DNA from 2 places in the Paenochrobactrum pullorum genome. Region 1 is predicted to be linked to the other one. Evidence: predicted binding sites of a transcription regulator. Region 1 holds the regulator's gene; the other holds the start of a gene.
What was found. Region 1 encodes HrcA, which represses chaperone genes, less so after heat shock. Its sites were predicted from a motif close to GTTAGCACTCNCNNNNNGNGAGTGCTAAC; they were not measured.

Region 1 (16,177 bases):
CTCAAGCGTATCCGCCTGACCGGTTTCGTCAAAAGCCATCACCACCACAGCCGCACCATAAGCGCGAACCAGCTTGGCATGATGGATGAAAGCTTCCTCACCTTCTTTCAACGAAATGGAGTTAACCAGCGGCTTGCCCTGCACACATTTAAGACCGGCTTCAATGACTTCCCATTTGGAACTGTCGATCATCACCGGCACGCGGGCAATATCAGGTTCTGATGCCACTAAATTCAGATATTCAACCATGACCTTCTGGCTGTCGATCAGCCCTTCGTCCATGTTGATGTCAATAATCTGCGCACCATTATTCACCTGATCGCGCGCGACATCCAAAGCGGTGGCAAAATCACCTTCTTTGATGAGTTTGCGGAAACGGGCAGAACCGGTGATATTGGTACGTTCGCCGACATTGACGAAAGGAATATCTTTGGTGAGTGTAAATGGCTCAAGGCCGGACAAACGCATCAGTGGCTCAAGCTTGACCGGTTTACGTGGGCTGTATTTTTTAGCCACTTCTGCAAGCGCCGCAATATGTTCCGGCGTCGAACCACAGCAGCCGCCCATAATATTGACGAGACCATCGCGGGCAAAATTTTCCATTTGCGCCGCCATCACTTCCGGCGTTTCGTCATAGCGGCCAAATTCATTTGGCAGACCGGCATTTGGATAAGCACAAACAAACGTGTCAGCAACGCTTGAAATTTCGGCCAGATGCGCGCGCATGGCATTAGCACCAAGCGCACAGTTAAGCCCGATGGAAAACGGCTTGGCATGACGTAAAGAATACCAGAAGGCAGTTGGGGTCTGGCCGGAAAGTGTACGGCCAGATAAGTCGGTGATCGTGCCGGAAATCATCAAAGGCAGACGGATCTGCTTTTCTTCAAACACCTGTTCACAGGCAAAAATTGCAGCCTTGGCATTCAGCGTATCAAAGATGGTTTCAATCAGAATAATATCTGCACCACCATCAATCAGGCCGTGGATTTGCTCGGCATAGGCAATGCGCAGATCATCAAAGGTCACGGCGCGATAGCCCGGATTGTTCACATCCGGCGAAAGCGAGGCGGTGCGGTTTGTCGGGCCCAAGGCACCAGCGACAAAACGGCGGCGGCCATCTTGGCTCTCTGCTCGTAAAGCGGCGCGACGCGCCAGACGTGCGCCATCGCGGTTCAGCTCATAAACCACATGCTCCATGCCATAATCGGCCTGTGCGATGGAGGTGGAGGAGAATGTATTAGTTTCCAGAATATCGGCACCAGCCATGGCATAAGCATAATGAATATCTTCAATCGCCTTTGGCTGGGTTAGCGTCAACAGATCGTTATTGCCCTGCAAATGGCATTCACAGCCCACGAACCGTGACCCACGGAAATGTTCTTCGTGAAAGCCCAAGCCCTGAATCTGGGTTCCCATCGCACCGTCAAGGATCATGATACGTTCACTGGCAGCTTTTTTTAAGCCTGTGAAAATTTCAGAACCATCGGTACGCGGTGCAACAGCACCAAAAAGATCGTCAAGAGAAGACGTCATAAGAATCACCAGACCTTATCAAGGGTATCATTTTTTGATTTAATGACATAAACATATCTTTATGTCAAATTCATCACTGTTGTTTTTATACGGCGGCCTTAAACGCAATAACCCCGGCTGAACCAGGGTTATTGCTGATAAACCAAATGAAAACCGTCCCTATAGGCTCAAGTGACATAAGCGGTGATCGAAGCTCCAACTAATGCGATGGCCGCTGCAATCATCACGCCATAAAGGCGCGGTTTATCAAAAATAACTGCAAAAGCTGAGAACCAAGCCACAACGGCAGCACCTAACGCGAACAAAAAGCCCGGCTTGTCATGCGCGACGATATTAACAGCCATCAAACCACCAATGATCAGAGCGCCGAATACGATCATCAGACCTGTGGCATATTTTTCATAATCGTCCATTTGAATTTCCTGATTGATTGACCTGACAAGAGGCCGGAAGATTTATTGTTCATACGCCGAATGCGAAAAGTTTAATCAACCCAGCGCTTACACAATCACTATTCTTGTCATTCTTCAACATTTCTGTTGGCAGTCAGCACAGAAACAGTGTGGTTTTCGCGATAAAATCAGCAAATCCACAGTAAATTAAGCACCAGCATTGTGTTTAAAGCTTGGTTTCCACATCCGCAGAAAAGCGCATTTCGCGCATCGGGCGAACATATTCTGTTGTCGAAGTGTAGATCGGATCAGATTTAAATGCAAACAAAGCGGCTTCGTCTTTAAACTCGCCGTAGACAACCAGATCAATCCGGTCGCACATCGGGTCAACTTTGCTATTGGGTAAAATCTCGAATAAATCCGAATGCGGAATGGCTTTCAAACGTTCCAGCCCTTCACGCACGACATCAATGTCCTGTCCCTCTTTGACGCTAAAAAACACGATATGACGGATCATTTTCACCACTTCCCTTAAATGATATAAAGGCTTCTTAGCCCATATAAGCAAAAACGAAAATGCTTTAATGTCCGAATATGTTTATTCCCTGAAACGGCGCCAGCTAAATTCACCTTTTATAGGTACAGAACCCGAGCCCGGTTGATAATAATGCGGCGTATCGACCAGTGCGCCTTCCTGCAAACGTTTAACTGTTACAAGATGGTGCACTTCCAGCGTGTCAAAACCTGCACGCAGCATCAATGCGGCCTGATCGATCAGCACATCACCTACAGCACGCAGTTCGCCTTTAAAACCTTGTGCCCGCAAAAGCTCTGCTTTGGAATAAGAGCGACCGTCATTAAAAGCCGGAAAATCCAGTGCAATCAGCGACAACCGATGGAGAGATTGAAACAGAAGAGTAACATCTTCACCTGAGCCGACACGCACACCCAGTTTACGGTTGGTTTGAGCAAGCAATATTTCGCTCTTTTCCACCCAGACATGAAACGGCAATAGCACAGCTTCGGCATCTGTTACGTCTGATAAATCATCTAAGGCTTGATAAGCATCCGGCTTGAAACCATCTGCCGTCCACAAATAAGCCGCGCTCATTTTGACACTCCTTTTTGCTCCAGCTGCTCGCTCAAATCGCTCAAATGAATGCCGCATTCAACCTTATCCGAGCCAGCCCAACGCCCTGCGCGCTGATCTTCGCCCTCCTCAACAGGGCGCGTGCAAGGCATACAGCCGATGGAACGATAATTTTGCAGAGTCAGCGGATGCACGGTCAAATCATGATGCCGCATATAGGCTAACAAATCATCGCTGTTCCAATGTGCCAGAGGGTTGATACGAATACGCACCCCCACCGCTTCAAAAACCGGTAGTTGCTGACGGGTTGCTGCCTGAAACTGTTTGCGCCCTGTCATCCATGCTTGATAAGGCGCAACAGCGCGCGTCATCGGTTCAACTTTGCGCAAAAAACAGCAGCGATCTTTGTCGGTCATCGATAAAGCGCCATAGGGATCATCACGCTTCAAATTTTCTTGAAGCGGCGTGATATCCTGCACATTCTGCAAGCCCAGATTTGTCGTCAATTGTTTACGGTATTCCAGCGTCGCGGTAAAATGTTTGCCGGTATCCAGAAACAGAACCGGAATGCTCTGATCAACTGACGCCACCATATGCAAAAGCACGGCCGATTCCGCCCCGAAAGACGAAACCAGCGCCAAGCCATTATTTGCAAAAGTCTGATAACTCTGCTCGATAATTGCCTGCGGCTCACGCGCACCATGACTTAGCTCCAGCAGCCTCGCTTGTGCTGCCACCCGCGTCTCATGGTTCAGGTACAGTTCAACCGGCATAAGCAGGCTCGCCATAAAGTGCTTGTTTGAAAGGTTCTGCCCCCAAACGGCGATAAGTGGTCAGGAAGTTTTCACTCCGGTCTAGCCGCACGTCGAGATAAGCATCCACCAGCTTTTCAATCGCATCGACAATATCTTCAGAGGAAAAACCACGCCCGACAATATCGCCGATACTGGTATGAGCATCAGCCGAACCGCCCAAAGTGATTTGGTAAAGTTCCTCGCCTTTTTTCTCAACGCCCAAAATGCCGATATGGCCGACATGATGATGGCCGCAAGCATTGATGCAGCCCGAAATTTTAATTTTAAGAGCGCCGATATCAAGCTGGCGCTGATGGTCGCCAAAACGTTTGCTGATACGCTGAGCCACCGGAATAGCGCGGGCATTGGCGAGCGAGCAATAATCAAGACCGGGGCAAGCGATGATATCGGTAATCAGCCCTGCATTGGCTGTCACCAATTGCTGATCTTTAAAAGCATCATAAACTGCCTTCAAATCTGCCAAAGCCACATGCGGCAGTACCAGATTTTGCTCATGGCTGACACGAATTTCATCAACCGAATATTTCTCGGCAATATCGGCAATCAGTTCCATTTGTTCGGCACTGGCATCCCCTGGAATACCGCCAATGGGTTTTAGCGAAATTGTCACGACGCCATAATCGGGATGTTTATGGGGCGTTACATTTTGCGCTACCCACGCACTGAAATTTTCATCCAGCTTTTGTGCTTGCGCCAATAACGCCCAGCCTTCTGCCCGTTCCGGCAAATCCGGCATTTGGAAATAATGCTGAATGGCATCAATATCACCTTGCGGCAGCTTCAAATTCGTGTGGCGAATGTCTTGCCATTGCGCTTCAATTTCGCGCGTCAATTCTTCAATGCCGGTTTCGTGCACCAGAATTTTAATACGCGCTTTATATTTATTATCGCGCCGCCCATGCAGATTATAAACCCGCACAATTGCCGTGATATAAGTCAGCATATCTTCAACGGGCAAAAATTCGCGGATTTTACGCGCCACCATCGGCGTGCGTCCTTGTCCGCCACCAATATAGACACTCAAGCCCAATGCGCCTTTTTCGTCTCTCTTCAGTTGCAAGCCGATATCATGCACCTGAATGGCAGCACGATCATTGTCAGCACCAACAATCGCAATTTTAAATTTGCGCGGCAGATAGGAAAATTCCGGATGAAGCGACGACCATTGCCGCAAAATTTCGGCAAATGGTCGAGGATCTGCTACCTCATCGGCAGCTGCACCGGCAAAATGGTCGGCCGTCACATTGCGGATGCAGTTACCCGAGGTTTGGATCGCATGCATCTCCACTTCTGCCAATTCATCCAATATGGCAGGCACATCTTTCAAGGCTGGCCAGTTGAACTGGATATTTTGTCTGGTGGTGAAATGGCCGTAGCCACGATCATAGCGCCGCGCAATCGAACCAAGCTTGCGCATTTGGCGTGATGACAAAGTGCCATAAGGAATAGCCACCCGCAGCATATAGGCATGCAATTGCAGATAGAGACCATTCATCAACCGCAATGGTTTAAACTGGTCTTCGCTCATTTCACCTGAGAGGCGACGCTCCACCTGATCTTTAAACTGGGCAACACGCGCTTTAACAAAATCGCGGTCAAACTCGTCATAACGATACATAGTCTGGCCTTTTAAATTTAATAGGAAGCGGCAACTTTAGCCGTGCCAAAATGGATAATGGTCGGGCCGCTCAATCTGATGCGTTCACGCAGACGTAAAGGGCTTAAGCCTTCGTCATTGTCTTCAACATCGATCAGGTTGACATCCACCACTTCATCAAAAAGCGAGGCGGCGCGACCTGCCGCTTCCAATGCTTCCACGGCCTGCGCATGGCGGGCGACTAATGCGCCTTTGAGAGAATTTTGCCATTTGCCGTCTGCGCCAAGCCATACAACCACACCATCCAGCAAACGATTGGCAGTCAGAACTTTTACAACCATGTTTTTCGCTCCTGTTGAATGTTTCAAGCCGCAGCAAATTGCTGACGCAGGCTTAGAGGTTCTGTATTTTGCAAGGATGCACCGGCTACCGCCTCGCCGATAATCACCATCACCGGCCCGCTCAAATCATCACGTAAACTCAAGCCGGATAAATCCTTCAATGTGCCATGAAACAAGCGTTTGTCCTGACGGCTGGCATTTTCGATGGCCGCAACACTCGTATCAGCAGGCAAACCAGCACTCATCAAACGAGAAGCCACATCACCGGCAACACTGCGCCCCATATAAATGGCGATAGTAGCGCCTGAAACGGCAAGTCGCGCCCAATCCGGCAAGGTCTCACCATGCATATCGTGACCGGTGGTGAAAATCAGTGATGAGGCAACGCCGCGCAATGTCAGCGGCAATTCCATATCGGCAGCAGCCGCAAAAGCAGAGGTGATGCCGGGCACAACTTCAAACGGAATGTTTGCGGCTCTCAGCGCTGCCATTTCTTCGCCCGCACGACCATAAATCAATGGATCGCCAGATTTCAACCGCACCACCTGTTTACCAAGACGCGCCTGTTCAATCAGTAACTGATTGATCTGATCCTGACTTTTAGAATGGCAGCCTTTGCGCTTGCCCACCAAAACCCGCTCGGCATCACGCCTGCCCATCGCAACAATAGCTTCCGGCACCAGCGCATCATAAATAATAATATCGGCATCCATCAGTGCACGTTGAGCGCGTAAAGTCAGCAAATCTTCGGCACCAGCGCCTGCCCCCACCAAGCGCACAAAGCCAGTTTGTTTTTGTGCCCCTGCTTCATGCAACAAAGCGCTGGCTGCACGATGCGCGGCCTTCTCATCGCCTTGTTCAATGGCTTTTGCGACCGTACCTTCAAAAAACCCGCGCCAAAACCCGCGTCTTGCCGCGCCTTTTTCAATGAGCCGTTCGGCTTGATCACGAAATCCAACCGCCAGTCTCGCCAATGCACCCAATTGCGGCGCTAACATCGCCTCAATCCGCGCACGGATTATTTGCGTCAAAACAGGCCCTGCCCCTTCCGATCCAATCGCAATGGTCACAGGTGCACGATTAACAATAGCGGGAGTGAGAAAATCGCAAAGATGCGGGCGATCAACGACATTGACCGGAATACGATGCGCTTTAACGCGCATTGCTAGTGCGCGATCTGTTGCTTCATCTTCGGTTGCAATAAAAACCAGTTTGGCATCCAGAAAATCCGTGTCTTTCAAATCGCGCGATAAATGCTCAAGGGCGGCATCACGTAAAAAATCAGCCAGAACAGGTTCAGGCTTATCAGCAACCACACGGATATGTGCCTTCGTCTGATGCAATAGTCTGATTTTATTCAGCGCTTCTTCACCATTGCCAATCACCAGCACCGGCTTGTCAGCCACGCGGAAAAAAACCGGAAAATCAGCCAGAAGAAAAACAGATCGAGACCCAGACCGAGACATTGCACCGCCCTTTCAAAAGATAGCAATAGTATCTCTTGAAGGCACTCACTTGATAAGAAATGCGCTTGCGCGACGGGCTGGCAAATAGCAATTGCTTTTCTGCGCTTGCACAAGCTTGAGGTTTTTAATTCCCGAATTATCGACTGATGAAAAAGGCTGGATAATGCCGTGGCACACGCCATGGGCGCACGATGATCAAATCAAACCGCAAGGAAAGCTGCGCATAATCAGGCTGTCGTGCCAGCCATAAATCGGCCGCGGCTTCTATGCGGCGCATGGATTGCATATCCACCGCATCCATCGCCGATGCAGTTTCTGCCCGCGCCTTCACCTCAACAATCAGCACCAGATTGCCGCGGCGTGCAATCAGGTCAATCTCGCCAAGTTTGGTGCGATAACGACGCTCGACAATGGCATAGCCTTTGAGCATCAGGATAAGACTTGCCAGAAATTCGGCACGGTGACCTAAGGAAAATGCTTTTCTGCGCTTTTCCTTGAGTTTATTCATTCGCCGCTCTTAAGCGCAATCAGCCGCTGATAAAGATCAGATTTTTTCGCCCCCGTCATACGGGCAGCTTCCGCAGCAGCTTTGGAGGCAGGCATTTCTTGCGCCAAAGACAACAGCAATTTGTCCATATCTTCGGCACTGGTCACCACAGCCTGTTCTTCGGGTGGCGCCACCAGTAAAACCACCTCGCCGCGAATACGGTCTTCACCGTCATAGGTTTCAGACAATTCACGCAAAGGAGCCGTGACAACCGTTTCATAGGCTTTGGTCAGCTCACGGCACAAAGCGCCTTCGCGGGTTTCACCAAACACATGCACCATATCGCTCAAAGCGGCTGCGGCACGGTTAGGTGATTCAAAGAAAATCAGCGTGGTATCAATGGCTTTCAGTGCCTCTAACCGCGCACGTCGCTGGCCTTGTTTCGGCGGTAAAAACCCGCAAAACATGAATGTGTCGGTCGGCAGGCCTGTGGCGGTCAAAGCTGCCAGAACAGCGGAAGCACCCGGCACTGGAACCACTTTAATACCTGCGCTACGCGCTTCACCCACCAAGCGAAAGCCTGGATCAGAGACCAGCGGTGTACCGGCATCAGAGACAAGTGCAACACTTTTGCCCTCTAAAAGAGCCGCAATCAGCTTTGGCCCAGCTTCACTAGCATTATGTTCATGATAAGGTATGGGGCGGCGGGTAACACCAAAACGATCAAGCAGCACGCGTGTAACACGGGTATCTTCGCAAGCCAGAATATCGGCACCGGCAATGGTTTCCACCCCACGCAGGGTCATGTCACCTAAATTGCCGATGGGGGTCGAGACAATATAAAGCGCAGGCTCCAATGGGCGTGCCCGTTGCGGAACACCACCAATGACATAATCGCGCGATTTAACTTCGTCTTGCACCAGAAAAAACCTTAAAAAATCCACCAATTATGTGGATAGCATTATAAAGACAGATCAGCCACCACTGCATCCAGCAATAATGATCCGGCAGGCGTGGCACGAATGAAATCATCATTCATGCGTTCAAGTGCTCCCTGCTCGATCAAGCGGTTCAAGCGATCTGCATTAATGGCATGTCCGCTCAAACGCTGATAGCGGCGCAAATCAATGCCTTCACGCAGACGCAAGCCCATCATCAGAAACTCGTCGCCTTGCTGATTACCGTTGAGATGTTCCTGCTCGACAATACCGTGGCCGGTCTTCTCAACGCGCTCCAGCCAAGTTTCCGGATGTTTTTCCGTGATCGTCACCGTACGCGTACCATTTTCAATGAAGCGACCATGCGCCCCCGGTCCCACACCGACATATTGGCCATAGCGCCAATAAACCAGATTATGCTGCGACTCACGCCCCGGCACTGCATGGTTGGAAACTTCATAAGCAGGCAAACCATGCTCCGCAGTCACCCGTTGCGTTTCTTCATAAAGGGCTGCGGCATGATCCGGCTCCGGTGTCACCAGTTTGCCAGCCTTCCAAAGATTATAAAACTGCGTGCCTTCTTCAATTGTCAGCTGATAAAGCGACAAATGATCGGCAGCGAGCGCAATCGCTTGCTTCAATTCTTCGCGCCACTCTTCAATGGTCTGGTCAGGGCGGGCATAGATCAGATCGAATGAGAGACGCGGGAAAATCTCGCGCGCCAGACCGATGGCCACTTTTGCTTCATCGACCGAGTGCAAACGACCAAGACGGCGCAGATCACGATCATTGAGTGCCTGCACACCGAGCGACACACGATTGACACCGGCCGCACGATAGCCGCGAAAACGATCGGCTTCCACACTGGTCGGATTGGCTTCCAAGCTCACTTCAATATTATCGGCAACCGACCAGCGCTTGGCGATACCATCCAATAGCGAGGCAACTGTTGCTGGCTGCATCAAAGACGGTGTGCCGCCGCCCAAAAAGATGCTGGTAACCCTGCGCGGCCCTGTGCGCTCACGCAGAGTTTCCATTTCACGATTAAAGGCAGCTGCAAAACGTTCCTGATCCACCGGCTGATGCCGCACATGACTGTTAAAGTCACAATATGGGCATTTGGCCATGCAAAACGGCCAATGCAGATAAATGCCGAAAGCATTTTCCCCATCAATGGTTGCAATCGGGTGCTGTGAAGCCAGCGCGGTGTTCAGTTCCAAATTCTTAAACGCCTATTCTTAATTATCTCAATCAATGCCCGGCAAGTCAAATATCTAACACATCTTTGGCAAAGAGCTGGAAGGCACGGGCGCGATGTGAAAGCGCATGTTTATCACCCGGTTTCCAGCCATGTTTTTCCTGTGCGGTCATTTCGCCAAAGGTCTTGTCATAACCATCCGGCAAAAAGACAGGATCAAAACCGAAGCCCAGTTCACCACGCGGCGGCCAAACCAGCTGACCTTCCACTTCGCCGCGATAATATTCAGCCGAGCCATCAGGCTTTGCCAGACAAATCACCGACACGAAACGACCTTTACGCTCATGCGGTTCGGTAGCGCCCTTGGCCTGTAAAGCATCTTCAACCTTGCCCATCGCCATGGCAAAATCACGGCTGCCATCCGGCAATTCTGCCCAATTGGCGGTGTAAACGCCCGGGTTTCCATCAAGTGCATCAACAACAAGGCCTGAATCATCAGATAAAGCCGGCAATCCTGTGACGCTGGCCGCAGCATAGGCTTTGATATAGGCGTTTTCTTCAAATGTGGTGCCGGTTTCATCAGGCTCCGGCAAGCCAAGCTGACCGGCAGACTGTGTTTCAAAACCGAACGGCCCCAACAGGTCATCAAATTCGCGCAGCTTTCCTGCATTATGCGAGGCGACAATCAGTTTGGTTTCTTCAAGTTTCTTCATAATTTCAGCACCACATTCAAATTTTTATGGATCAGAAGATCAGGCAACGGCCATTTTCTGTAAGCTAACCAGACGGTTTACACCGGTTTTGGCCAAAGCCATCAGCTTGGCAAACTCTTCTTCAGAGAATGGCACACCTTCGGCGGTGCCCTGAATTTCAACAATGCCGCCAGTGCCGGTCATAACAAAATTGGCATCGGTCTGAGCGGCTGAATCTTCCGGATAATCCAGATCGAGAACCGGAGTACCTTCGTAAATGCCGCAGGAAATAGCTGCAACATGGTCTTTCAGCACCTTGTCGAGCTTGACCATCTGACGGCTTTCCATCCAGCGCAGGCAATCATGCAGCGCAACCCAACCACCGGTAATGGCAGCGGTACGGGTGCCGCCATCAGCCTGAATGACATCGCAGTCAACAGTGATCTGAAACTCGCCCAAAGCCTGCATATCGACAACCGCACGCAATGAGCGGCCGATCAAACGCTGGATTTCTTGCGTACGGCCACCCTGCTTGCCGGCTGCTGCCTCGCGGCGCATACGGTCGCCGGTGGAGCGCGGCAGCATGCCATATTCGGCAGTGACCCAACCTTTACCGGTATTGCGCATCCAGCCCGGCACTTTTTCTTCCAAGCTTGCCGTGCACAGCACATGCGTATCGCCAAATTTGACGAGGCAAGAGCCTTCAGCATGTTTGGAAATAGCACGCTCGAAAGAAACAGCCCGCATTTCATCGGCTGCACGTTTGGATGGACGCATAAGATTTAACCCCGATTCATATAAGAAGGTTTTGCTTTTAAGCCGCAATCACACAAATAGAAAGGTATTTCGCTGTTGCTTTGATATGATAGCACTTTACACAACTGTTTTAACAGTTTCACTCAAAGTCTTTGACCTTGGCACTTGCCACCTTATATTTAAGGGGCAACATCATATGAAACACAAGGTTTAGGCGGGGCGATGATCCAGTCACCAGCACATGACGTTCTCAGTTCGCTTGACCAGCGTTCGCGCGATATTTTTCGCCGGATTGTTGAAAGCTATCTGAATGATGGTGATCCGGTGGGTTCCCGCAATCTGGCGCGCATTCTGCCGCAGGCCTTATCGCCCGCCACCATCCGCAATGTGATGAGCGATCTGGAACATCTGGGGCTGATTTATTCGCCCCATATTTCGGCAGGCCGTATGCCCACACAAATCGGCTTGCGTTTCTTTGTCGATGCGTTTTTGGAAATCGGCGACCTGCCCCCTGATGAACGCTCCAGCATTGAAGCGCAGGTGCGTGCTGCCGGACAAACCCATTCGGTAGAAAATATTCTGACAGAGGCCAGCCAAGTGCTTTCCGGCCTTTCAAGAGGTGCCGGATTGGTGCTTGCCACCAAGGCCGAAGGTGCGCTCAAACATATTGAATTTGTGCGCCTTGAACCAACACGCGCTTTGGCCGTGCTTGTCATGAAAAATGGTGATGTGGAAAATCGCGTGCTGGAACTGCCACCCGGTGTCAGCACGTCTCAACTCATTGAAGCCTCTAATTTTCTCAACGCGCATATTCATGGCCGCACACTTTCTGAAGCGCGCACGGAATTGGAAAAGCTTAAAAACGAAACCCGCGAAGCGCTCGACAGCCTGTCGCAAAGTCTTGTCGCGCAAGGTCTTGCCATCTGGGGCGGCAGCGGCTCAGATCAGCCAGCCCGTCTCATTGTGCGCGGGCGCTCCAACCTGCTCGAAAATATCAGCGCACAGGAAGACATCGAACGGCTGCGCCATCTCTTTGACGACCTTGAAACCAAAGACGGCATGATCCAATTGCTTGATCTGGCCGAAGCCGGATCAGGGGTACGGATTTTCATCGGTTCGGAAAATAAACTTTTTTCGCTCTCCGGTTCATCACTGGTTGTCGCGCCTTATCGTGACGCAGAACAGCGCGTGGTCGGCGCGCTTGGCGTCATTGGCCCGACACGGCTTAATTATGCCCGTATCGTGCCAATGGTGGATTATACCGCGCAAATTGTCTCAAGATTGCTGCGATAACCATAGCGATAACCATCTGGGCATTGCAATTATAACTGTCAGAATGCACAAGGTATGCACATTAAGCCTTGATTTTCCTGCGCTGACACTCGATATCCGCCACAAACACTTATTCAAGACGGAAGAACATCATGACTGAAGAAAAGAAAAACCCTGAAACAGCCGATCTTGACAAGCGCGACCTGAATAATCCCCGTGACCGGGATGCGCTGAAAAAAGCGGCTGATGATTTTTTGAAGTCCCGCAAGGCGGAAGCAATGGAAGAAGTTGCCGAAGAAGAGGAAAGCAATCCTTTCGCGCATCTGGTTGACGAAAATGCCGCGCTGAAAGATCAGTTGCTGCGTCTGGCAGCCGATATGGAAAATCTGCGCAAGCGCACTTTACGTGATGTGGCCGATGCCAAAACCTATGCGGTTACCAATTTTGCCCGCGATATGCTAAGCGTATCCGACAATCTTCGCCGTGCGCTTGATGCCATTCCGGCAGAATCGCTGGTTGAAGACAGCGGCCTGAAGGGCTTGGCCGACGGCGTTGACCTCACCGAACGCTCCATGTTGCAGGCGCTTGAACGCCATGGTGTCACCAAGCTTGATCCGGAAGGCCAGAAATTCGATCCGAATTTCCATCAGGCAATGTTTGAAGTGCCAAACCCGGATGTGCCAAACAACACCGTGGTGCAGGTGGTTCAGACCGGTTACGCCATTGGCGACCGTGTGCTGCGTCCGGCTCTCGTTGGCGTTTCCAAAGGTGGCGCAGCACGCGCACCGGAAGCAGACGACCAAACCAAAGACGCTTAAATCTTATAAAATTCCACATTTTAATCACAATATTACAAGTAAGGGCGCAAAAATCATTTGCGCCCTTACGCAGTCTCAATAACACTCCCTGATAAGAGGGGCGTTGCGGGGAGCGTCGTTGTGACGATACTGACTTTCTTAAATTATGCCGGCGTTTTCGTATTTGCGGCGACCGGCGCTTTAGCTGCATCCAGACGTCAATTGGATATTGTCGGCTTTATTTTTCTTGCCAATGTCACCGGTATCGGTGGGGGTACCATCCGCGATCTTATCCTTGGCGATGATCCGGTTTTCTGGGTAAGAGAGCCGCTTTATCTGGTCACCGGCACAGCCGCAGCAATTCTCGTTTATTTTACCGCGCATTTGGTGGAATCGCGTTATCGCGTGTTGTTATGGCTCGATGCTTTGGGGCTGGCTTTTTATAGTGCCATGGGTGCTGCTAAAGGGCTTGATCTCGGCTCCGATCCGTTGGTGGCAATTGTAACCGGTATTTTTACCGCAACCCTTGGCGGTGTTTTGCGTGATATTATCGCCGGTGAACCATCGGTTCTGCTCAAACGCGAGATTTATGTGACAGCTGCTCTGGCAGGCGCATGTGTTTATGTGGCAATGCATCTGGCACAGATCGATACAATGATTGCTGTTATATGCGGCAGTCTTGCAGCTTTTATTGTGCGTGGCGGCGCTTTGATATGGGGCTGGAAATTGCCGGTCTACAAGCCGCAACCAGGGCGCACCGAAGCCGAGCTCAAACGTGATGGCTTTATCCGCAAAGATTAAGTAACATAAGATACATAAAAAAACGGCTGATGTTACTAAATAAACATCAGCCGTTTTTTGCATTCAAGAAATGTTAAAGCAATCCGGCATTTTTGGCAGCGCCCGAAAGGCTCCCCTGTGCACGTGGCCCAACCTGCTGCACAATAATACCGGCAGCAAGAGCGCCAAGCCGCGCACTTTCTTCCAGTGAACGGCCATTGGTGTAACCAAAAAGGAATCCGGCTGCAAACAGATCACCGGCACCGGTTGAATCCACCAATTCGGAAATCTCGATTGCCGGAACGACAATCCGCTCGTCCTTTTTGACCACGACCGCACCTTTTTCGGAGCGTGTGACAATGCCAAGTTTGCAATCATTGGAAAGCGCCAGCAAAGCTGTGTCGAAACTATCGGTCTGATAAAGTGATTTTGCCTCTTCTTCATTGGCAAAAACAATATCCACCGTGCCTGTGCGCATCAGTTCCAGAAACTCATCACGATAGCGGTCAACGCAGAACGGATCAGACAAAGTCATCGCCATTTCGTGGCCGTGATCATGCGCCACTTTTGCAGCCAGTCGAATGGCTTCTTTGGCACGTGGAGGATCCCACAAATAACCTTCAAAATAAGTGACTTTTGCATCAGCCACTTTGGAGGCCTCAATATCTTCAGGCCCCAATTCCACGCAGGCGCCCAGATAAGTGTTCATCGAACGCTCGCCATCCGGTGTCACAAAAATCATGCAACGCGCGGTCGGGATTTTGTTTTCTAACGGACGTGTGTCAAAGGCCACGCCTTGGGAACGGATATCATGAGCAAAGACGCTGCCCAGACTATCATTGGCCACTTTGCCGAAATAAGCGGCCCTACCGCCCAGATTGGCGATACCGGCGGCGGTATTGCCGGCGCTACCGCCGGACATTTCCACAGCTGGCCCCATACGGTCATATAAAAGTTCCGCACGTGAACCATCAATGAGGTTCATCGCGCCTTTGATAATGCCATTGGTAACCAGAAACTCATCATCAGAACGCGCAATAATATCAACGATTGCGTTACCGATACAAAGAACGTCATATGTAGCCATGAGATAAACCAAGAGGCTCCCGTTGTTATGTATCAAGCAGTTTCCTGCGGTGATTTTATGCGATGATTTAGCCTTTTGGCTCGATAATAGCTACCCTGCAAAGATCAATCACCTGAATTATCTGTGAGCAGTGCCCTATAAATCGTCTCTTGTAGGACTAAAGTAGCGCACCTATCTAAAAGCCGCACCATACCGCGATTCAGGAGTTTACATGGTTCTGCAAGCTGCATACACCGCATTACAAAGGCTGTTCAGTGCAGAATATCGCTCTGTTTTCTGGAAAGTTTTAGGCCTGACAATTTTACTATTGATGGGCGCGTGGGCAGCAATCAGGCAGATATTTTTCTCATTAGCATGGCCATGGCTTGAAACTCTGCTGCCTGGCCTGCCTGAATGGACAGGTTGGCTGGGGCTGGTAACAGCAATCATTGCAGGCATGGGGCTGGCACTGGTGCTGGCACTTCTTATTGCTCCGGTCACAGCCTTGATTGCCGGTCTTTTTCTCGATGACGTGGCCGAAATCGTTGAACGTGAAGATTATCCCGATGAACCTGTCGGCACCGAACTGCCGATCAGGCGCGCCATCATCGTGTCGCTCAAATTTCTGTGCATCGTCATTGCGGGCAACATTCTGGCATTGCTGTTATTACTGGTGCCGGGCGTCAATATCATTGCCTTTTTCATCATCAACGGCTATTTGCTCGGGCGTGAATTTTTCGAATTTGCCGCCATGCGCTATCATCCAGAGCAAGAAGCCAAAGCTTTGCGTGCTCGTTATGGCGGCACCATATTTTTAGCCGGCCTCATCATTGCAGGCTTTCTGGCCATACCGCTTTTAAGCCTGCTGACACCGCTTTTTGCCGCCACCATGATGGTGCATCTGCACAAAACGATCATGAAACAGGAAAAAAAACTTATCCCAGCTTTTCAGGGATA
Region 2 (16,177 bases), 320 kb from region 1:
TGGGAATGCGTAAAGTTTCTGATTTTCTTTGAGGAAGCTATTATTCATAGTAACGTGAGAGTTAACAACTGATCATGAAACGCGTATTGAAATCTTTTTAGCAACTTTGCGTGGTGGTTTATCAGCAAGTTCAAAAATTCATTTTAGAATCATAGACATAAAAAAAGCCCCTGATTCCTCAGAGGCTTTTCTATTTATTGGCCGCATTATCATTACCGCACAGGCGCGAGCGCCTGTGCTATGAAATGCTCGGGAAGACTTCTTAGAAGTCCATGCCGCCACCCGCACCGCCAAGCGGTGCAGGATTTTTAGTTCATGGGCGTGCTTTATGGACTTCTTAGAAGTCCATGCCGCCCATGCCACCCATGCCGCCACCTGGCATTGCTGGCATGCCGCTGTCTTTCTTCGGCAGTTCAGCAATCATAGCTTCGGTGGTGATCATCAGGCCAGCGATAGAAGCTGCGTTCTGAAGAGCGGTACGAACAACCTTAACCGGATCAACAACACCAGCTTTGATCAGATCACCATATTCGTTGGTTGCAGTGTTGTAACCAAAGGTTTCAGAAGCATTTTCGAGGATTTTACCAACGATAACGGATGCTTCTTCACCGGCGTTTGTGGTGATCTGACGAGCAGGAGCCTGCAAAGCGCGACGAACGATGTTGATACCAGCTTCCTGATCAGAATTGATGCCTTTTACAGTGATGTTTGCAGAAGCGCGCAGAAGTGCAGTACCACCACCAGCAACGATACCTTCTTCAACAGCCGCACGGGTTGCGTTCAGAGCATCGTCAACGCGGTCTTTGCGTTCTTTCACTTCAACTTCTGTGGCACCGCCAACACGGATAACTGCAACGCCGCCAGCAAGCTTAGCAAGACGTTCCTGCAGTTTTTCACGGTCGTAGTCGGAAGTGGTTTCTTCGATCTGCTGCTTGATCTGGCCAACGCGGGCTTCGATTTCAGCTTTTGCACCTGCACCGTCAACGACTGTGGTGGTTTCTTTGCTGATTGCAACTTTCTTCGCACGGCCGAGCATGTCGAGCGTGACAGATTCCAGCTTGATGCCGAGGTCTTCGGAGATAACCTGACCACCGGTGAGGATAGCGATATCTTCAAGCATTGCCTTACGACGATCACCAAAGCCTGGAGCCTTAACAGCAGCAATTTTCAGGCCGCCGCGCAGTTTGTTAACAACCAAAGTTGCCAGTGCTTCGCCTTCTACGTCTTCAGCGATGATGACGAGTGGCTTGGAGGTCTGAACAACAGCTTCGAGAACCGGCAGAAGTGCCTGCAGGTTGGAAAGCTTCTTTTCATGCAAAAGGATGTAGGCATCTTCCAGATCAGCAACCATCTTTTCAGGGTTGGTTACGAAATATGGTGACAGGTAACCGCGGTCGAACTGCATACCTTCAACGACTTCGAGCTCTGTTTCAGCAGTCTTGGCTTCTTCAACAGTGATAACGCCTTCGTTGCCGACTTTCTGCATCGCATCAGCAATCATCTGGCCGATTGAAACTTCACCATTGGCTGAGATGGTGCCAACCTGAGCAACTTCTTCAGACGTGTTGATCTTCTTGGCTTTGCCGATAAGGTTGGCAACAACTTCGGTAACTGCCAGATCAATACCGCGCTTCAGATCCATCGGGTTCATACCGGCAGCAACAGCTTTTGCGCCTTCCTGAACGATGGCCTGACCCAGAACGGTAGCGGTTGTTGTACCGTCACCAGCTGTGTCATTGGTTTTCGAAGCTACTTCGCGCAGCATCTGTGCGCCCATATTTTCAAACTTGTCTTCAAGTTCTATTTCTTTAGCAACCGATACACCGTCTTTAGTGATGCGTGGAGCACCGAAAGACTTGTCGATAACAACGTTACGACCTTTAGGGCCGAGCGTTACTTTTACAGCATCTGCAAGGATGTCGACGCCGCGCAGCATTTTTTCGCGCGCTGAACGACCGAATTTTACTTCTTTAGCAGCCATTTTATATCTCCTGGGAATTGTCCCGGTCAGATTGGTGGTTAAATCGAATATCTTAGCTGCCGGATATATTTCCGGCCTTCATCGGGTGCATAAACAATGCACCGCATGAATGAATTAGCCGAGGATACCCAGAATGTCGGATTCTTTCATAATCAGCAGGTCTTCGCCGCCGATCTTGACTTCTGTGCCGGACCACTTGCCGAACAGAACTTTGTCACCAGCTTTAACGTCCAGTGCAACCAGCTTGCCGGCTTCATCACGTGTGCCGGAGCCTACAGAGACAACAACGCCTTCTGATGGCTTTTCTTTTGCGGAATCAGGAATGATGATGCCGCCAGCGGTTTTTGCTTCCGACTCAACACGACGGACAACGACGCGATCGTGAAGTGGGCGGAAATTGGTCTCAGCCATGATCTAAACCCTTAAAAAAATAATGTTGAACCCCTCCATGGATCTCGTGATCCACGGTTATTAGCACTCTATGGTCATGAGTGCTAACCTGCTAATTAGATAGAAATGACCTGTTTTAATGTCAAGGCCTCGAAGCATTTATGATTAAGAAAGAAATGCAATTTTTTGTCTTTTTGCAAAATCCGCCATGCGTGCAGATTAATGCAATTTTCTCTATCCTTTAGTTGAGGCATATTAAATCAGACTCCATTATCAAGCCCTGCAAACATGTCAGCTTTATGAAAAGTGATGTTTGAAAAAAATGCTATTTTATCAGAACCTGCATTTTTTTGTCATTTATCGGCATAGATAAGCCTTGTCTTTGTATGCAGGCGTGACATGAGCGTGAGCATGGGTTAGAGGAGCAAGTATAAAAATATTTGCTTATTGTTGGTGCAGGTTTGCGGAAAAATAAACTCCGGCATATTTTCAATCAACAATGATGGCTCATCAATCTTGGATCTTTTTATGATCCCTGCGTCTTGTTAAATGAGGATTGGCATGAAATTCCCTGAGCGTCTGGATGATCTCACCAATGATTATGATGTGCTGTTTTGCGATGTGTGGGGCGTGGTGCATAATGGTGAGCAAGCTTTTCCGCTGGCCTGCAAAGCTTTGCAGCGCGCGCGCGCCAAAGGCGTAAAGGTTGTTTTGGTCACCAATTCTCCGCGTCCTTTTCCGGGCGTCGTGGCGCAGCTCGGCACATTGGGTGTGCCTGATGATGCTTATGATGCGGTTGTGACTTCGGGTGATGTGACCCGTGATCTGATCGCAGAAGGTCCGCGCAAAGTTTTCTATATCGGCGCCGATCATGAATATGCGATCTTTGATGGTCTGGATGTGGAATTGGTGGAAGAGTTTGAAGCCGCTGGCGTTGTCTGCACCGGCTTGTTTGATGACGAGGTGGAGACACCTGAAGATTACACCGAAATGCTGGAGCGTTTCCGCGCCCGTAATCTTCCGTTTATTTGTGCCAACCCTGATTTGATCGTGGAACGCGGCAACCGCATGATTTGGTGTGCAGGTGCTTTGGCACGTGATTATGGTTTGATGGGCGGGCGTACACAAGTTGCCGGCAAGCCGCATCATCCGATTTATGCGGCCGCATTAAAGGCTGCGGAGAAATTGCTTGGCCGGAGCGTCGAAAAATCGCGCATCTTGGCTATTGGCGATGGTATCTTGACTGATGTAAAGGGTGCGGCACAATTTGGTGTTGATGTACTTTATATTTCCGGCGGTATTCATGCGGCTGATTATATTGATGCGGAAACCATGAATGTTGAAAAACTGAAAGTGTTTTTGAACAAGCATGGCCATCAGCCGGTTGCGACGATTAAGCATCTCGTTTAATCGCACTGAAATAAAACGCACAGAGCAATTTTATGTCCAAACAGCCATTTCAGCGTCTTAATACCACCGATAATCTGCCCATACATTTGCGCCATGCTGTAGTGGCGATCGGTAATTTCGATGGTGTGCATCGTGGACATCAGGCTGTGCTGCAACAGGCACTGGAACAGGCAGCAAATGAAGGGCGGCCATGCATCGCCCTGACATTCGAGCCGCATCCGCGCTCTTTCTTCAAACCGGATGAGCCTGTTGATCGCCTGACGCCGTCACGCGAAAAATCATATCTCTTGGAAATACTTGGCTTTGATGCAGTGATCGAGCAACCTTTCACGGCTGAATTTTCAGCGTTGAGTGCTGAAGAATTTGTCGAGACAATCTTGGTTGAAAACTTTGCCGCCAGTGGTGTGGTGATCGGCTACGATTTCCACTTCGGTAAAGCACGCCGTGGCACACCGGAATTTTTGGTGCGGGCCGGTCAGCAAGCCGGTTTCAGTGTTACATTAGTCGATGCTTTTTGTGATGAAGGTTCGACGCAGATATCCTCAAGCCGTATCCGGGATTTCTTGTGCGACGGTGATGTAGTTCAGGCTGCAGGGCTGCTTGGTCACCGTTATCAGGTGCGCGCCGAAGTGGTGCATGGCCGCAAACTTGGCCGCGAGCTTGGTTTCCCCACCGCCAATATGCATTTGCCGGAACAGACTCATCTGAAACATGGCATTTATGCTGTGCGTTTCCGTCGTGCGGATGGCTCACTCTATAATGGTGTGGCCAGCTATGGTCGCCGTCCGACTGTCACCGACAATGGTGTACCATTGTTGGAGACCTTCCTGTTCGACTTCTCCGGCGATCTTTATGGCGAATTGGCCACTGTTTCTTTCTTCGGTTTTTTACGAGGTGAAGTGAAATTTGACGGTTTGGAACCGCTGATGGCGCAAATGCGTCAGGATGAAGCCGAGGCACGCGCACTTCTCGCGGCAGTCAAACCATTATCTGCGCTTGATCAAAAGCTTTCATTTGATGGTAGTGTTGACTGTTTAACCGCTACACCGGCGTAAAACTGACAGTTTAAAGTTAAATTTACTGCTTTATTGCAATATGCTATAGAGAGCTGCACTGTACTGTTGGTGTGGTTGAGGGGAAGTGTGTTGCGTAAGCCATATTTAACTGCAGTAGCTATTCTGGTTTTATTGGCAGCTGTATCTGCACAAGCCGCCGATGATGTGAATGTGCTTGAGAAAAAACCTTTCTGGGCAGGTGACTGGTCTTTGACCATTGGCGGTTTAGGTGAACTTGCACCGCGCTATGAGGGTGCAAGCAGCCGGATGCTTTTTGGCGAACCGTTGATCTCACTAACGCGGGCTGGCGATGTGCCACGTTTCGATTCCCAAAATGACAATTTCGAATTTGCGCTCATTGACACTTATAGTTTTTCGGCCGGACTTGCCGGAAAACTGTTGTTCAAACGTGATTCTGGCACCTCCGATGATCTGGAAGGTCTTGATCCGGTTAAATTTGGTGGTGAGATCGGTGGCTTTGCCGAATTTTATCCGGTTGACTGGATGCGTGTGCGTGGCGAACTGCGACAAGGTATTCGTGCCCATAAAGGCATTGTCGGTGAAGTGGCGGCAGATGCCTTTTATGATGTGACGCCGGTTATACGTGTTTCCGGCGGGCCGCGTATTGATTTTGCCAGTAAAGACTATTTCAAATCCTATTACGGTGTTGATGCCAAAGAGGCTCGATTAAGCGGGTTATCGCAATATCATCCCGGTGGTGGTTTGAAGTCTTTAGGGGCAGGCGCTGCTGTTACCTGGAAAGCAACCGACAAGATCACCACCAGTCTTTATGGCGAATATGAGCACTTGCAGGGGCCTGCAAAAAAATCAAGTCTGGTGGAAGAGCGTGGCAAGCGCAACCAGTTCAGCTTTGGCTTAACCGCATCTTATCGCTTTGATTTTACGCTGGATTGATCGCAAACGATAAAAAATCAGCACGTGGGTTAAAGATTCTTGTCCTGAGGTCTTTATTCCTTGGCATGGCATTGCTAAAAGCATTGCCATGATGACATGTTATCGGACACTTATTATAACCAATATACGAATTATTGGCCCGGCTTTCCCCGGCGCCTGAAGGCGCAAATGTGGGAAGGTCCGGGTATGAACGGCTGTGTGACGCGGCCCCCTGTTTTTTGATTTTCCTTTTGCCCGCATAAAAATGAACGGGCGCAACAGGCTAGAAGTATATAATATGACCGATACAACGGCAAAAATCGATTATTCGAAGACCCTCAATCTGCCACAAACCGACTTTCCCATGCGCGCAAGTCTGCCGCAGCGCGAGCCGCTGTTGGTTGCGCGTTGGGAGGAGATGAATCTTTATAAAAAACTGCGTGAAGATGCCAAAGATCGCCCGCTCTGGGTGCTGCATGATGGCCCTCCCTATGCTAACGGCAATATCCATATCGGTCATGCGCTGAACAAGACGCTGAAAGATGTGATCACCCGCTCGTTCCAGATGCGTGGTTTCAACTCCAACTATGTGCCGGGTTGGGATTGTCACGGTCTGCCGATCGAATGGAAGATTGAAGAAAAATACCGCGCTAAGGGTCAGAATAAAGACGAAGTGCCGATCAATGAATTCCGCAAAGAATGCCGCGAATTTGCTGAGGGCTGGATCAAGGCGCAAACAGAAGAATTCAAGCGTCTGGCGATCACCGGTGACTTTGAAAACCCATACACCACAATGAACTTCCATGCGGAAGCGCGCATTGCCGGTGAATTGCTGAAATTTGCCCGTACCGGTCAGTTGTACCGCGGCTCCAAGCCGGTGATGTGGTCGGTTGTTGAGCGTACCGCTTTGGCTGAGGCTGAAGTTGAATATCATGATGTTGAATCGGATATGATCTGGGTTAAGTTCCCTGTCACCAATGTGGCAGAACTTGACGGCGCTTATGTCGTGATCTGGACAACCACCCCTTGGACAATTCCAGGTAACCGCGCCATCGCTTATTCGCCGAAAGTTTCTTACGGCCTTTATGAGGTCACAGGTGCTGAGAACGATTTTGGTCCTAAAGTTGGTGAAAAACTGATTTTTGCTGATACTCTGGCTGAAGACTGCTTCAAAAAAGCCAAACTGACATTCAATCGTTTGGCCGATGTGTCGGTTGAGCAGCTCGATGGCATGACTGCATCCCACCCGCTGAAAGGCTTCGGCGGCGGTTATGAATTTACCGTGCCACTGGTAGCCGGTGATCACGTCACCGATGATGCCGGTACAGGTTTCGTTCATACCGCACCAAGCCATGGTCGTGAAGACTTTGAAGCTTGGATGGATGCGGCACGTGAACTCGAAGCACGCGGCATCAACCCGGCCATTCCTTTCCCTGTTGATGATGCTGGTTTTTACACATCTGATGCACCGGGCTTTGGCCCTGACCGCGAAGGCGGTGCTGCACGCGTTATTGATGATAATGGCAAGAAGGGCGATGCCAACGAAGCTGTTATCAAAGAACTGATCGCACGCGATCTTCTCTTTGCCCGTGGACGTATGAAGCATTCATATCCGCATTCATGGCGCTCTAAAAAGCCGATCATCTTCCGCAATACGCCGCAGTGGTTTGTCTATATGGACAAAGAACTGGGTGATGGTACGACGCTGCGTTCACGCGCTTTGGGTGCGATTGATGATACACGTTTTGTGCCAAATGCCGGTCAGAACCGTCTGCGTTCGATGATTGAAAACCGTCCGGATTGGGTTCTCTCGCGTCAGCGCGCTTGGGGTGTGCCGATCTGCGTTTTCGCCAGTGAAGATGGCACCGTTCTGGTGGATGAAGCGGTCAATGAGCGCATTTTGGCCGCCTTTGAAGCGGAAGGTGCCGATGCATGGTTTGCAGAAGGTGCACGTGAGCGTTTCTTGGGTAATCGCTCTAATGAGCCTTGGGAGCAGGTCACCGACATTCTCGATGTTTGGTTTGATAGTGGTTGCACCCATGTTTTCACTCTGGAAGACCGTCCGGACATGAAATGGCCGGCCGACCTTTATCTGGAAGGTTCCGATCAGCATCGTGGCTGGTTCCATTCCTCATTGCTGGAAAGCTGCGGAACCCGTGGCCGCGCACCTTATAATGCAGTTTTGACTCATGGTTTCACCATGGATGAGCACGGCAAGAAAATGTCGAAGTCGCTCGGCAATACCGTAACACCGCAGGACATCATCAAGGATTCAGGCGCTGATATTCTGCGTCTTTGGGTGATGACTTCGGATTATTGGGAAGATCAGCGTCTGGGCAAAAGCATCATCCAGACCAATATCGATGCTTATCGTAAATTGCGTAACACTGTCCGTTGGATGCTTGGCACACTTTCGCATGATGAAGGCGAAGAGGTTGCTTATGCCGATCTGCCGGAACTTGAAAAGCTGATGCTGCATCGCTTGAGTGAGCTGGATGAGCTGGTTCGCAACGGGTATGACAGCTTTGAATTCAAGCGTATCACACGTGCCCTGATCGACTTTACCAATATCGAATTGTCGGCTTTCTATTTCGATATACGTAAAGATGCGCTTTATTGCGATGCACCTTCAAGTGTGCGCCGTAAAGCAGCGCTTCAGACCGTGCGTCATCTCTTCGATAATATCGTGACATGGCTGGCGCCAATGCTGCCATTTACCACCGAAGAAGCATGGCTTGACCGCTACAAAGATGCGGTTTCTGTCCATCTGGAGCAATTCCGCACCATTCCGTCAGAATGGAATAATCCGGTTCTGGCCGCGAAATGGGACAAAGTGCGCGATGTGCGCCGCGTTGTGACAGGCGCGTTGGAACTGGAACGTGCGGATAAGCGCATTGGTTCGTCATTGGAAGCAGCGCCCGTTGTCCATATCACAGATGCTTCTTTGATGTCGGCGCTTGAAGGTCTGGATATGTCCGAAATCTGCATCACCAGTGGTTTGACCATTACGGATCAGCCGGCCATTGGCGAAGCTTTTTATTTAAGCGATGTGAAGGGTGTGGCTGTTGTTCCTGAAAAAGCAAGTGGCACCAAATGCGCGCGTTCATGGCGTTACACCGATGATGTTGGCAGTGATTCTGAATTCCCTGACGTTTCAGCGCGTGATGCAGAAGCCTTGCACGAATTAAAAGCGTTGGGTAAGCTGGCCTAAATATCAAGATTGGCGGCAGTCATGTATAAAAGATTAATTGCATGATTGCCGCTTTTGCTTCTCTCCTGTAGAAGCTTTTTTTAAAGAACGGATCGGCTTCGTCATAGAGTTGCCGGTTTTATGCGACAATACCGCTGGAGATGCGGATAAAGAAGTGGCGCTTATGACGATTGATAGAAGAATTCTGGTGCTTGCAACGGCTGTCGCCGGTCTCTCCCTGTCGGGGTGCGTTTCTTCACCAACCTATGGCACCGACAAAAGCGCAGGCGCGCAGTTGTTTGATGATGTGTCCAACATTGTTCCGTTGGGAACCGCAACCAAAAAAGATCCGATTGATTATAAGCCGCGCCCTGAATTGGTGCGCCCGGCTTCCGGTCAGGTTGCTCATTTGCCGGCTCCTCAGGAAAAGGTAACCCAATCAGGCGCAGCATGGCCGGAATCGCCTGAGCAACGCCGCAAGCGTTTGCGTGATGAGGCTACCGCCAATCAGGATAATCCATTTTATCGTCCGGCGGTGAAGCCCAATGTGCCTGCCAACTCAACAGCTTCTTATGATTATGATCTGACCAAGCCGCCGACAAAACGCGTGGCCGAGGCCAAGAAAGAACTGCATTTGCAGAAGGTTGGCGCGCCGGATCAACGTCGTTATTTGAGTGAGCCACCTTTGGCTTATCGCCAGCCTGCAGCCACAGCCCCAATCGGTGAGCAGGGTGATGATGAGGCTAAAAAAGAACGCGCACGTAAGAAAGCTGCCAGCAAGAGCAAAAGCTGGAGCGATTATATGCCTTGGAACTAACAATTCGCGCAATCAATTTGCGTGAGTTTGTCGATGATAGAAAAAGCCGGTTTTGTCCGGCTTTATCTGTTTTTAGCGTCTTTGCTTAAAAAACGCTCTCAGTAAATTTTGAGATTCTGTTTCGCCAAAGCCTGAATAAGTTTCTGGAGCATGATGGCATGTTGGTTGGGTGAAAAAACGGCCGCCATATTCAACACCGCCACCTTTTTCGTCGGCAGCGCCATAATAAAGCCGCCTGATGCGCGCAAAAGAAATGGCAGCTGCACACATGGCGCAGGGCTCAAGCGTTACATATAGATCGCAGTCAGGTAGTCTTTCTGATTTCAGCAGGTCACACGCCTGCCGGATCGCAAGCACTTCAGCATGAGCGGTCGGATCATTGAGCAGACGGGTACGATTACCGGCACGAGCAATAATGTTGCCATCAAGTACGATCACGGCTCCAATTGGCACTTCGCCTAAGGCTTGCGCTTCAAGTGCTTGCTCAAAAGCCTGTGCCATAAATCTGTTTTTGGGCGGATCTTCTTGTTCAAGGTGTTTTTTCATCATTGTTGATCGCCTATAGTAGAAATTTTACTCGCATGCTTCCATTTGATTTGTTACTGCATAAACTTAAAAACCGGAACCATTTACCAACGGAATTATCCAGCGTTGATGAACGTCGTTGATGATTGTCCATAAATCAATGCAAGGCGCGGCTGCGACCGCTGCTGAAAGGCCATTATTAAAATGAGCAGAGATCATAATGAAGAAGGCGAAAAGCGTCCCTTCGATAAACGCGGAGAAAACCGCGATCAAGATAAAAGAACAGGCCGCGGTGAAGGTTTCAAACCCCGCGAGCGCGATGGCGAGCGTCGCCCACGCGAATTTGGTGCCCGTGATGGTGAAGGACGTGATGGCCGTGAACGCCGCGATCGTGACGACAAACCACGTTTTGAAAAGAAATTCGGTGACAAGCCGCGTTTCGACAAGGGGGATGCCCCGCGCAGCCGTGATGTAGGTGACAGAGATGCGTCCGTTGAAGAAGCCGAGCGTATTGCCAAGCGCTTAGCGCGCGCCGGTATTGCTTCACGCCGTGAAGCTGAAACCATGATCGCTGCCGGCCGCATCAGCGTGAACGGCAAAGTGCTGACCACACCTGCATTCAACGTCAATCGTACAGATATTATCAAAGTTGATGGTAAATTGCTGCCGCAGACCGAACGCACCCGTTTGTGGCTTTACCACAAGCCTGCGGGTCTTGTGACCACCAACCGTGATCCTGAAGGCCGCCCGACCGTATTTGAAGCGCTGCCGGAAGATATGCCGCGTGTGTTGTCAGTAGGTCGTTTGGATATCAACACCGAAGGCTTGTTGTTGCTGACCAATGATGGTGGTTTGTCGCGTATTCTGGAATTGCCGACCACTGGTTGGTTGCGCCGTTACCGCGTTCGCGCGCATGGCAGCGTGACACAGGAACAACTGGATGAGTTGAAAAACGGTATTGCCGTTGACGGTATTTTCTATGGCAGCATTGATGCACAACTGGAACGTCAGCAGGGCAGCAATGTCTGGCTGAATATCGGTCTGCGCGAAGGCAAAAACCGAGAAGTCAAAAATATTCTTGGCGCTCTCGGCCTGACTGTTGGTCGCTTAATCCGTGTGTCTTTCGGGCCTTTCCAGTTGAGCGATCTGGAAGTGGGCGCCGTGCGTGAAATCCGTGGCCGTACATTGCGTGACCAGCTGGGCGAACGTTTGGTGCAAGAATCGGGTGCCGATTTCGATGCACCGATCATCAATGAATTTTCAAATTCTGATGTCCGTGGCGCCGGTATTCGTGCCCCGCGTGGTGATGAGGCACAGCAGGATGAACGTCCTCGCCGTCCGCGTGAGTGGATTTCATCTAGTCCGTCGCAAGGTAAACCAAAACGTACCGAGCGTGTTGAAGAAAGCCGCCGTCCGCGTGGCGTGAATGTGTGGATGGCACCAGGTGCGCGTCCGCAATCCGCCAAAGCAGAAGCCGCGGCTGAAGAACGTAGCGAATATCAAAAACGTGAGCGCAAACCGTTTGGCGAAGCTCGTGGTGGTGCACCCCGTGGTGAGCGTTCGGATCGCCCATTCCGCTCCAATGATCGTGACCGCCAAGGTGGTTTTGAGCGTAAACCGCGCGACGGTGATTATGCCCCGCGTCCACGCCGTTCAGATGATGAAGGCTCATTCCAGAAGCGTTCTTATGGCGAAGGCCGTGGTGAACGTTCAGAGCGTTTTGACCGCGCACCAAGACCAGAGGGCGACCGCCGTCCACGCGCCGAGGGTGCTAGCCGTCCGCGTTTTGACGATGAGCAGAAGCGTCCGGGTCGCCGTGAACGTGAACGTGAGAACGCCCGCGAAGCCCGCCGCACCGAAGATTTCGCCGGCGGTTATTCCCGCGGTGAAAAATCACGTGATGCCCGTCCATTTGGCGATAAGCCACGCAGTGATAAGCCTTGGGGCGATAAGCCACGCGGTGACAGGCCACGCGGCGACAAGCCATTTGGTGATAAGCCACGTAGTGATAAACCTTGGGGTGACAAGCCACGCAGTGACAAACCGCGCAGCGAGCGTCCGCAAAATGATCGTCCGAGAGGCGACAAGCCTTTCCGCGATGGACCATCCGGCAGTGGCAATCGTTCAGGTGGAAAACCGGGAGGACGTGGTGCGGATCGTCGGCGGTAAGTTTCGCGGACGGCCATTAGCTACGCCACAAACAAATGCGATCCGTCCAACGACGGATCGCACCCGTGAAAGCTTGTTTAATATTTTGATGCATAAATATGCCGACAAGATCGAGAATGGACGTATTCTCGATCTTTTTGCCGGTACAGGCGCATTGGGTCTTGAGGCTTTGTCGCGCGGCGGCCGCTACGGCGTTTTCATTGAGGAATCTGCTGAAGGTCGTGGTTTGCTGCGTCAAAATATTGAAAATTTTGGTTTGCAGGGGCAGACGAAAGTTTTCCGCCGCAATGCTTGTCAATTAGGGCTAGCGGGAACGCTGGAGCCATTTGATGTGGTTTTTGCCGATCCGCCTTACGGAAAGGGCTTGGGTGAAAAAGCCTTGACTGCAGCTCTGGAAGGCAACTGGCTTAATTCTGACGCAATTATCATTCTTGAAGAAGAAGCAGATGCTTTGCTTAATCTCGATGAGCGTTTTGTCATTGAGGATGAGCGGGATTACGGACTGACCACCATTCGCCTGATAAGGCTTGCTCATTAGTCATATAAGTATCTTGCACAGAACATGATTGTGTTTAAGCTGGCAAACACAATGAATGAATTTGAAAGCCGGTCGGGGCATGGAAATATGTCCTGATGATAGAGTGCGGACGGAAGATTTGTGTCATATATCCAATATCTTCTGTCCGGCTTGAAGGCTTGTATTAATCAGGAGATGACGCTCGGTGTTAATTCGATCACTTAGTCGCTTACTCATATCCACTACAGTTTCAACATTTTTAATTGTTCCTGTTTTAGCAACACATACATTTGCCGAAGCACCCGTTGCTCCCGTACAAACGCAGGCTACCGCTTCTCAGGAAAAGCCTGAGATTAAAACCTCTGACGGCGTTGCAAGTTTTACCCTCCAGAACGGCTTGAAAGTGGTGGTAATCCCCGATCACCGCGCACCGGTTGTCACCCAGATGATCTGGTATCATGTCGGCTCTGCCGATGAAGAAGAAGGCACTTCCGGCATCGCGCATTTTCTTGAGCATTTGATGTTCAAGGGCACCAAAACATTTCAGGCAGGTGAGTTTTCCAATTATGTGACCGAAAATGGCGGTCAGGAAAATGCTTTTACCTCTTATGATTATACCGCTTACTATCAGCAGGTTTCGCCGCAGGCTCTTCCGAAAGTCATGGAATTTGAAGCTGACCGCATGCAAAACCTGATTTTGAATGAAGAGGCGGTCACCACCGAGCGCGAAGTAATTATCGAAGAACGCCGCATGCGGGTGGATTCCAATCCGGGTGCGATGCTTTCTGAAAACACCAATGCGACGATTTTCTATAATCATCCTTATCGCCGTCCGATTATCGGCTGGCGTCAGGAAATGGAAAAACTGAGCCTTGATGATGCAATCAGTTTCTACAAGAAATATTATACGCCCAACAATGCCACATTGATTATTACCGGTGATGTAACACCGGAAAAAGTGCTGGAACTGACCGAAAACAGCTGGGCAAAAGTGCAACGCAGTGCAGAGCCTGGCGATCGGGAGCGGGTGCAGGAGCCTGCCAAGCAAGCTGATCGCATCGTGACGCTGCATGATGAGCGCGTCACCATACCGTCTTTTACAACCACATGGCTGGTGCCTTCTTATGCCAATGAAGCACAGTTTGAAGGCGCTAAGCAAGGCGATGCGGCAGCTCTTAGTCTGCTCAGTGAAATTTTGAGCGGCTCAACCCGTTCAAGATTGTATCAGAATTTCATGGTCAAGCAGTCGATTGCCAGCGGTGTGGATGCAAGTTATCGCGGCGATGCGCTGGATGATGGCACATTCTCGCTGTTTGGTGCGCCACGTGGTGACACAACACTTGGTGAATTGGAACTCCAAGTGAAAGATCAGTTGGCTGCGATCATCAAGGATGGCGTGAGCGAAGCAGAGCTTGATCAGGCACGTAACCGCTTGATGAAATCAGTGATTTTTGCCCGTGATAGTCAGGCCGGAATGGCGCGCATTTATGGTGCAGGTCTTTCTGTTGGTCAGAGCATTGAAGATATTCAGGGCTGGCCGGAAAAAATCAAAAAGGTAACAGCTGACCAGGTCAAAGATGTGGCAAACCGTTATCTCTCAAAACAGAAAACCGTGACCAGCTATTTATTGCCTCCTGATATGGAGCCGAAATCTGCGGTAGCCGTATCGCAGGCAGAAGCGGACAGTGCCGCGCCTGAAAAGGGTGAGCAGCCAAGCGGAGGCGTACAATAATGTTCAAACATCTTCAAAAACAGTTGTCTTCGTTCAAAACATTGGTGCTTGCTGCATCGGCTGTCTTATTGTTGAGCCTGCCGGCATATGCAATTGATATTCAGACAGTTACATCGGAAAAAGGTGTCAAAGCGTGGCTGGTTTCCGATGCGTCTGTGCCGCTGATTTCCATCCGCTTTTCACTCAAAGGCGGTTCTGCACAAGATCCTGACGGCAAAGAAGGATTGGCAAATCTCATGACCGGCCTTTTTGATGAAGGTGCGGGCGACCAGAATGCCGATCGTTTTCAGGAAAATATGGATAATCTTGGCGCGGAAATGAGTTTCTATGCCTCGCAAGACAAGATTATCGGCGGCATGAAAATGCTGAGCGAAAACAAAGACGCAGCCTTTGATTTGTTGAAACTGGCGGTCAATGAACCCCGTTTTGATCAGGATGCAGTGGATCGTATCCGTTATCAGCTGATTGCAGGTATTGAAGCATCACAACGTGATCCGGATTCTATTGCATCACGTAAATTTGCTGAAGCATTTTACGGCAAACATCCTTATGCACGTCCAAGTGAAGGTACTGTTGCATCGCTTAACAGCATCAAACCGGATGATCTGAAAGCATTTCATCGCAAGAATTTTGCCCGTGATAATCTGAATATCAGTGTGGTTGGTGATATTAAAGCAGATGAACTTGCCCCGATTTTGGATAAGATTTTTGGTGACCTTCCGGCAAGTTCGGAACTGGTACCGGTGCCTGATGCCAAACTTGGTTTTGGTGTGACCACATCGGTCACTTATGATTTGCCGCAAACCTCGCTGACATTTGCCTATCCGGGTGTCGATCTGGATGATCCTGATTTCTTTGCAGCCTATCTGATGAACCAGATTATGGGTGGTGGTTTCTCTTCACGTCTTTATGAAGAAGTGCGTGAAAAGCGCGGCCTTGCTTATTCGGTTTCTTCCGGGTTGCAGGTACGTGATCACGCCAACGCTTTGATGATTGGCACCGCGACACGGCCTGAGAAAGCACAAGAATCGCTGAAAATCATCCGCGAACAAGTGGCGAAAATGGCGGCTGAAGGCCCGACAGAGGCAGAGTTACAAACGGCTAAAAACTATGTCATTGGTTCTTATGCGGTGAATAATCTCAATTCTTCATCGGCTGTGGCTAATACATTGGTTGGCTTGCAGGACGCAAAACGCTCAATAGACTTCTTCGATGAGCGTATTGATTTGATTAATGCTGTAACGGCTGATCAGGTCAAAGCAGTGGCTGCCAAACTTTTCAATACAGATCCGGCAATTTTGATTGTCGGGCCTGCCCAGTAATAATGAAGTAAGCGGGATAGAATATGACGACGTCATCACCGACTTTTGCCGTAGCATTTGGCGGTGGTGGCGCCCGCGGTATTGCCCATATTCACATTATTGAAGTCTTGGACGAACTGGGTATCAAACCGGTGGCTATTGCCGGGTCATCTATTGGTTCAATCATGGGGGCGGG

Region 2: a site for HrcA is predicted at 2,452-2,480, ahead of JNC77_RS03800 (co-chaperone GroES). Genes of this name have one in related genera too.

The regions. Positions count from the first base shown of each region.
Region 1 is NZ_JBHEEH010000001.1:491,500-507,676, reverse strand. It holds gene metH (methionine synthase) at 1-1,533, opposite strand, end outside; gene JNC77_RS02440 (hypothetical protein) at 1,701-1,946, opposite strand; gene JNC77_RS02435 (Dabb family protein) at 2,152-2,442, opposite strand; gene JNC77_RS02430 (DUF934 domain-containing protein) at 2,524-3,036, opposite strand; gene JNC77_RS02425 (phosphoadenylyl-sulfate reductase) at 3,033-3,788, opposite strand; gene JNC77_RS02420 (nitrite/sulfite reductase) at 3,778-5,448, opposite strand; gene JNC77_RS02415 (DUF2849 domain-containing protein) at 5,466-5,768, opposite strand; gene cysG (siroheme synthase CysG) at 5,792-7,234, opposite strand; gene JNC77_RS02405 (YraN family protein) at 7,371-7,742, opposite strand; gene rsmI (16S rRNA (cytidine(1402)-2'-O)-methyltransferase) at 7,739-8,641, opposite strand; gene hemW (radical SAM family heme chaperone HemW) at 8,683-9,786, opposite strand; gene rdgB (RdgB/HAM1 family non-canonical purine NTP pyrophosphatase) at 9,926-10,570, opposite strand; gene rph (ribonuclease PH) at 10,610-11,326, opposite strand; gene hrcA (heat-inducible transcriptional repressor HrcA) at 11,528-12,598, shown strand; gene grpE (nucleotide exchange factor GrpE) at 12,730-13,395, shown strand; gene JNC77_RS02370 (trimeric intracellular cation channel family protein) at 13,516-14,175, shown strand; gene JNC77_RS02365 (adenosine kinase) at 14,249-15,241, opposite strand; gene JNC77_RS02360 (sulfate transporter family protein) at 15,453-16,177, shown strand, end outside; gene nth (endonuclease III) at 16,156-16,177, opposite strand, start outside.
Region 2 is NZ_JBHEEH010000001.1:814,645-830,821, forward strand. It holds gene groL (chaperonin GroEL) at 338-1,981, opposite strand; gene JNC77_RS03800 (co-chaperone GroES) at 2,096-2,392, opposite strand; gene JNC77_RS03805 (TIGR01459 family HAD-type hydrolase) at 2,933-3,781, shown strand; gene JNC77_RS03810 (bifunctional riboflavin kinase/FAD synthetase) at 3,814-4,836, shown strand; gene JNC77_RS03815 (MipA/OmpV family protein) at 4,927-5,751, shown strand; gene ileS (isoleucine--tRNA ligase) at 6,029-8,941, shown strand; gene JNC77_RS03825 (hypothetical protein) at 9,105-9,737, shown strand; gene JNC77_RS03830 (nucleoside deaminase) at 9,810-10,286, opposite strand; gene JNC77_RS03835 (pseudouridine synthase) at 10,467-12,431, shown strand; gene rsmD (16S rRNA (guanine(966)-N(2))-methyltransferase RsmD) at 12,361-12,969, shown strand; gene JNC77_RS03845 (M16 family metallopeptidase) at 13,160-14,680, shown strand; gene JNC77_RS03850 (M16 family metallopeptidase) at 14,680-16,002, shown strand; gene JNC77_RS03855 (patatin-like phospholipase family protein) at 16,026-16,177, shown strand, end outside.